DNA from 2 places in the Parapusillimonas sp. JC17 genome. Region 2 is predicted to be linked to the other one. Evidence: predicted binding sites of a transcription regulator. Region 2 holds the regulator's gene; the other holds the start of a gene.
The links. Region 2 encodes NrdR, which represses ribonucleotide reductase genes. Its sites were predicted from a motif close to CACNANATNTNGTG; they were not measured.

Region 1: ACSBPU_RS04800 (ribonucleoside triphosphate reductase) is a predicted target of NrdR. The motif match lies at 1,641-1,654, and genes of this name have one in related genera.

What each region holds. Positions count from the first base shown of each region.
Region 1 covers NZ_CP197474.1:989,591-992,978, forward strand. Annotated here, with positions in the region: gene ACSBPU_RS04800 (ribonucleoside triphosphate reductase) at 1-1,596, opposite strand, end outside; gene ACSBPU_RS04805 (aspartate/glutamate racemase family protein) at 1,955-2,770, shown strand; gene ACSBPU_RS04810 (Bug family tripartite tricarboxylate transporter substrate binding protein) at 2,886-3,137, shown strand; gene ACSBPU_RS04815 (DUF2946 family protein) at 3,273-3,388, shown strand, end outside.
Region 2 covers NZ_CP197474.1:841,401-844,788, reverse strand. Annotated here, with positions in the region: gene ACSBPU_RS04040 (riboflavin synthase) at 1-618, opposite strand, end outside; gene ribD (bifunctional diaminohydroxyphosphoribosylaminopyrimidine deaminase/5-amino-6-(5-phosphoribosylamino)uracil reductase RibD) at 628-1,764, opposite strand; gene nrdR (transcriptional regulator NrdR) at 1,761-2,222, opposite strand; gene glyA (serine hydroxymethyltransferase) at 2,260-3,388, opposite strand, start outside.

The sequences.
Region 1 (3,388 bases), 150 kb from region 2:
CGGGGTCACCGTGATGTAGGGCAGACGGAAGTTGCCGAGCGCGCGCTTGACCAGGTTTCGGCATGCATCAGCGCTGGAAAGCGGTTCGGTCATGTAAAGATGCAGCACCGTGCCGCCGGTGTACTTGCATTGCAGCGTGTCCTGGCGTTCGAGGGCCTCGAAGGGATCGTCGGTGAAACCCACGGGCAATTGGGACGAGTTCGTGTAGTACGGCATTTCGTCCGTGCCGGCTTGCAGCATGTCCGGATAGCGCTTCCGGTCCTCCTTGGCGAACCGGTAGGTCGTTCCTTCGGCGGGCGTCGCTTCCAGGTTGTACATATGGCCTGTTTCCTGCTGGAAGCCGGTGATTCGCCGGCGCACGTGATCGAGCGCCCGCAAGGCGAAACCATGGCCCCATTCCGTCGTGATGTCGTGATCATCGGCGGTGAAGTTTCGGATCATCTCATTGATGCCGTTGACGCCCAGCGTAGAGAAGTGATTGCGCAATGTGCCGAGGTAGCGGCGGGTGTAGGGAAACAGGCCGTCGTCCATCAATCTTTGAATGAGTGCGCGCTTGAGTTCCAGGCTGTCCCGCCCCAGGCAAAGCAGCTCATCCAGCCGGGCGAACAGGGCGGTTTCGTCTCCCGCAAAGAGATGACCCAGCCGCGCGCAATTGACGGTGACAACGCCCAGTGAACCCGTTTGCTCCGCGGAGCCGAACAGGCCGTTGCCTCGTTTGAGAAGCTCGCGAAGATCCAGCTGCAGCCGGCAGCACATGGAGCGGATCATATTGGGCTTGAGTTCGGAATTGATGAAGTTCTGGAAGTAGGGGAGCCCGTAGCGCGCGGTCATTTCGAACAGCAGTTCGGCATTGGGGCTGTGCCAGTCGAAGTCTTCGGTGATGTTGTAGGTGGGAATCGGAAAGGTGAAGACCCTGCCCTTCGCGTCTCCGGCCATCATCACTTCGATATAGGCGCGATTGATCACGTCCATTTCGGCTTGCAGATCGCCATAGGTGAACGGCATTTCCTCACCCGCGACCACCGGCACCTGATCGCGCAGGTCTTCGGGGCACACCCAGTCGAACGTGAGGTTCGTGAACGGCGTCTGCGTGCCCCAGCGTGAAGGCACATTGAGGTTGTAGATGAGTTCCTGCATGGACTGGCGGACATCCTCGTAGCGGAGGCCGTCTTTGCGGACATAGGGTGCCATGTAGGTGTCGAAGGAGCTGAATGCTTGCGCGCCCGCCCACTCATTCTGCATGGTCCCCAGGAAATTCACGATTTGACCCACGGCGCTGGACATATGGCGTGGAGGACCGGCTTCCACCTTGCCGGGCACGCCGTTCAGTCCTTCATTGAGCAGGGTGCGCAGCGACCAGCCGGCGCAGTACCCGGAAAGCATGTCCAGGTCATGGATGTGCAGGTCCGCATTTCGGTGGGCGGCGCCCACCGCGGGTGGATAGACATGATCCAGCCAGTAATTCGCGATGACTTTGCCCGAGACATTGAGGATGAGCCCGCCCAGCGAATAGCCTTGGTTCGCGTTGGCGTTCACGCGCCAGTCCGCTTTGCTGAGGTATTCCTCGATGGAAGGCTTTACTGCGATATCTGTCATGATTTTTCCAATCAACTATATGTAGTGTTTTGTGAACTCTAATTCACTACATATAGTGTTTCAAGGAAAAGCTGCCATGAATCGCAGAATGCTTGATGTGGGTTAAACGCCGGCGGGGGTCAGACCCCATGCGGGGTCTAACCCCACTGCGGATCGGAGCCGGGGTCAGACCCTTCATAACGGAGTCGGGGTCAGACCCCGCATGGGGTCTGACCCCTCAGCAGCTACGCATGGGGTCTGACCCCTCGGCAGCTGTATACTTGGCGAACGTACAGAAAACGGTACGCGACGCGTCTGCGGTCCGCAAAAAAGCCAGGCAAAGACGCTTTCGTCATGGCCAAAGCCGAGGAAACGATTCATGCGCATCCTTTTTCAGAGCCTGATCGAAATGGGTCGAACCCCAGGGTATTTCTCGGGAATGCAAGAGCGGGCGGAGAAGATCGCGCGTCCCGGGGTCCAGGTCGACTTCGTCGGCATGCCCGAAGGGCTGTATGGCGGCAGCGTGCCCTCCGAAGTACTCAAATATCCCTACATGGCCAATATGGCCGAACAGTTCATCCTCGATAACGCCTTGCGGGCCGAAGCGGAAGGCTACGATGTCTTCGCCATCGGCTCCGTCCAGGATCCGGCTCTGGAACAGGCGCGCGCATTGGTGGACATTCCCGTGGTGGGCTACGGCGAATCGGCCATGCACATTGCCTGCAGTCTTTCCAGCAAGTTCGCCGTCCTGGTCTTTCAAGAAGGCTTCGACCAGATGATGGACCTGCGCATACGGTGGTTGGGACTGTCCGAGCGCGCGCTGCCGACCGCCCTGATCGAGGCGGATTTCAACCTGGTGGGCAGCGGTCTGACGCACGCGGAACCTTTGTTGGAACCCTTCATGCGAGCCGCGCGGCGCGCCATCCGGCAAGGCGCCGAGGCCATCATTCCCGGCCAGCTCTATCTCAGTGAGGCCATTGTCCGGGCGGGTGTCACGCGTATCGACGACGCCCCCATCGTCGACGGCCTGAGCGCCAACCTGAAGATGGCGGAAATCATGGCGGACCTGAAAGCGCTCGGCATCGGCGTGACGCGGCGCGGGTATCAGCACGCACGGCCTCCCGCCGAAATGATCGCTCACGCTCGCCGCATTCAAAAGCGCGACGAACACATCCCCCACCCGTCCACCTTTTAGCGTCGCGAGCCCTGGCTATCGGCGCTGTTTCCTTTCGTGATGCCGTTTCCAACAAGGAGGTGCTGTCCATGCTCAAACTGAACAAGCTCGGCGGGTTGCTCGCGGGTGCCATACTGTGCATCGGCGCCGCCGCACATTCACCATCTGGTACGGGATACTGGCGCCGGCCGGCACACCGGACGAGGTGGTGAAAAAAGTAGGGGACGCCATCCGCCAGGTCGTGGCCACGCCCGAAATGAAAGAAAAGCTTGAAAAGATAGGATCCGATCCCATGGTCCAGACCCCCGAGGAATTCGCCGCCTTCATCGGCAAAGAGAATAAAAAGTGGGCGGACATCGTCGAGAAATCCGGCGCTGCGAAAGAGTAGAAGGGGGGCAGACCCCGTACAGGGTCTGACCCCATGCTGGGATTTCGTTCATCGAGGCCGGGGTCTGACCCCGCATGGGGTCTGACCCCTTCCACCATGCTAAGATTTCGCCCATAGCGTCCCGCCCATAAGCTCATGGCCACCCATCTGTCGATGCTCCGACGAACCAGTTGGTGTTTGCTGGTTGCGTTCCTGTTTGCCGTGTTCGCCCCTACCGCCAAGACGGTCTGGGCGGGCGAAGCATCGCAGGT
Region 2 (3,388 bases):
GCCTGCACCGCGACCCAGGGTAACCAGACGCTCGACATAGCGGGCGATCATGTCCACTTCCAGATTGACGAGCGCCCCCACGGCAAGATGCTTCAGCGTCGTGACCTGCACAGTGTGCGGGATGAGGTTGATGTGGATTTCGCAGCCCGCCACGCTGTCGTCCACACGATTCACGGTCAGACTGACGCCGTTCACCGTGATGGAACCCTTGTATGCCAGGTAGCATGCCAGCGACTGCGGAACCTTGATCCGCAGGTCCCAGGACTCGCCCACCTGCGCGAAATGGCTGACTTCGCCCAGGCCGTCCACATGGCCCGAGACCAGGTGGCCATCCAGCGAATCGCCCATGCGCAAGGCATGCTCCAGGTTCACGTCGCCTTTCTCGTCCAGGCCCGCGGTGCGCTTCAGGCTCTCGCGCGAGACGTCGACACTGAAGGAGTCGGCGGCCAATTCAACGACAGTCATGCAGGCGCCCTGGATAGCGATCGAGTCCCCGAGCTTGGTCGTGTCGCGCAGGAAGCCGGCAACCCGCACGGTGATCCGCACGCCGGCCTCCTCGCCGCCCAGCGCCTTGATGTCGGTGACCCGCCCGATTGCGGCAACAATTCCCGTAAACATAAATCTCCTTCAATTGCCCACTGCCTGCAGCAATGTATTCCAGTGTTGAACGTGGCGCGCCCGCAGACGCAGGTCGGGCGCCACCGGGCGTGTCTCGGTGAACTCGAACGCCTGCGCCAGCGCAAGGTCGTCGAGCCTGGCCATGTCGACCATGCCTATGCCTTCCCCCAGAAGCATGGGCGCCATATAGACCAGAAGCTCGTCCACGCAGCCCGCGCTCAGCAAGGCGCCGCTCAGCCGCGCGCCCGCTTCGACATGGACTTCATTGATGTCATGCTCTCCCAGCCATTGCATCACTGCATGCAGGTCCACGCGGTGCCCCGACGGAGGCAGCTGGATCACACGGACGTTGCGGTCTGCCAGACGGGCCGCTTTTTCGGGGTCGTGACGGCAGGTGAAGACCCAGGTTTCCGCGCCGTCGAAAATCCTGGCGGCTTCATCGACCTCGAAACGCGTGTCGACGATGGCCTTCACCGGCTGCCTCTCGGTTTCCACGTGCCGCACATTCATTTGGGGATTATCGGCCAGCACCGTCCCGGAGCCGGTCAGCACCACGCAGCTGCGTGCCCGCCAGTGATGCCCGTCCGCGCGCGCTGCGGTACCGGTGATCCACTTCGACTGGCCGCTGGGAAGCGCGATACGGCCATCGATGGACGAGGCAAGCTTCAGCCAGGCCCACGGCGTCTTGCGGGTCATGCGCGCGACGAAACCGGGATTGAGCGCAAGCGCCTCTTCCCGGCAAACAGAAGTGGCGACCGCGATGCCCGCCGCCCGGAGACGCGCGATGCCCCGGCCCCCGACCAGGGGATTGGGATCGCGCATGGCTATGACCACGCGCACCGGCGACGCGGCGATCAGCGCGTCGACGCAAGGAGGCGTGCGCCCAAAATGGCTGCAAGGTTCCAGGGTGACGTAGATCGTGCAGTTGCGCAGATCGACGCCGCGCTCGGCGGCCTGGCGCAAGGCCATGACTTCGGCGTGCGGTCCGCCGGCCCGCTGCGTCGCGCCCGAGGCCAGCAGCTGGCCATCACGGACGATCAGGCATGCGACCCGCGGGTTGGGCGCAGTCAGATACATGACGCTTTCCGCCAGTTGGATCGCCTGGCGCATCCACCGCTCGTCGCTGGAATCCGTGGAAATATTCACGTTCTGGGAGCAATCTGAATTTCGTCGATTGCCTTGACGAATTCGTCGATGTTCTCGAAGCTCTTGTAGACGGAGGCAAAGCGCACGTAGGCCACTTGATCCAGCTTGCGGAGCTCGTTCATGACGAGCTCGCCGACATATCCGGAATCCACCTCGCGCTTGCCGCTGACCAGCAGGCTTTCCTCGATGCGAGCGACCGCCGCATCGACTTCTTCGGTGCTGACCGGCCGCTTGCGCAATGCCAGCTTCAGGCTGGCGCGCAGTTTGGATGGATCGAATTCCACGCGTGTGCCGTTGCGCTTCACGACCGCCGGCATGACCAGTTCCGCCCTTTCATAGGTGGTGAACCTGCGCTCACAGGTCGCACAGCGCCGGCGACGCCTGATGGTGTCTCCTTCTTCGGAAACCCGGGAATCGATGACTTGCGTATCGGGATGGTTGCAGAACGGGCATTTCATGGTTGGCAGCCCCGGACCTGCCGGGGCGGATCCCGGATTAGCGGTAGACCGGCAAGCGCGCGGTCAGCTCGTTGACACGAGCGCGCACCTCGGCGATCTTGGTCTCGTCGCGAGGATGATCGAGCACGTCGGCGATGAGGTGCCCGGTGAGCTCGGCTTCGGCTTCCTTGAAACCGCGGGTGGTCATGGCGGGCGTGCCCAGGCGGATACCGCTGGTCACGAATGGCTTTTCAGGGTCGTTGGGGATGGCGTTCTTGTTGACCGTGATGTGCGCCTGGCCAAGAACGGCCTCCGCTTCCTTGCCGGTGATGCCTTTGGCACGCAGATCGACCAGCATCACGTGGCTTTCGGTGCGGCCCGAAACGATGCGCAGGCCGCGCTCGACCAAGGTGCGTGCCAGGACGTCGGCGTTCTTGACGACTTGGGCGGCGTACTGCTTGAATTCGGGCGACAGGGCTTCCTTGAACGCCACGGCCTTGCCGGCGATGACATGCATGAGCGGACCGCCCTGGATGCCCGGGAATATGGCCGAATTGATGATTTTTTCGTGTTCGGCCTTCATCATGATGACGCCGCCGCGCGGGCCGCGCAGTGATTTATGCGTGGTCGAAGTGACGAAGTCGGCATGAGGCACGGGGTTGGGATATGCCCCCCCGGCAACTAGGCCTGCATAGTGGGCGATGTCGACCATGAACAAGGCGCCGTGGTCGCGAGCAATGCGTGCCATGCGTTCGAAATCGATGCGCAGCGAATAGGCCGACGCGCCGCCGACGATGAGCTTGGGCTTGTGGGTTTTAGCCAGGGACTCGAGCTGGGCGTAGTCGAGCTCTTCGTTGGCGTCCAGGCCATAGGATACGAAGTTGTAGAGCTTGCCCGATGCGTTGACCGGCGAACCGTGCGTGAGGTGCCCGCCCTCGGCGAGGCTCATGCCAAGCACGGTGTCGCCCGGCTTGAGGACGGCCATGTAGACGGCCTGGTTGGCCTGCGAGCCCGAATTGGCCTGCACGTTGGCCGCTTCCGCGCCGAAGATTTCCTTGAGGCGGTCGATTGCCAGCTGCTCGACGATATCGACGTATTCGCAACCGCCGTAATAGCGCTTGCCGGGATAGCCTTCCGCGTACTTGTTCGTAAGCTGCGTGCCTTGCGCCTGCATGACCGCAGGGCTG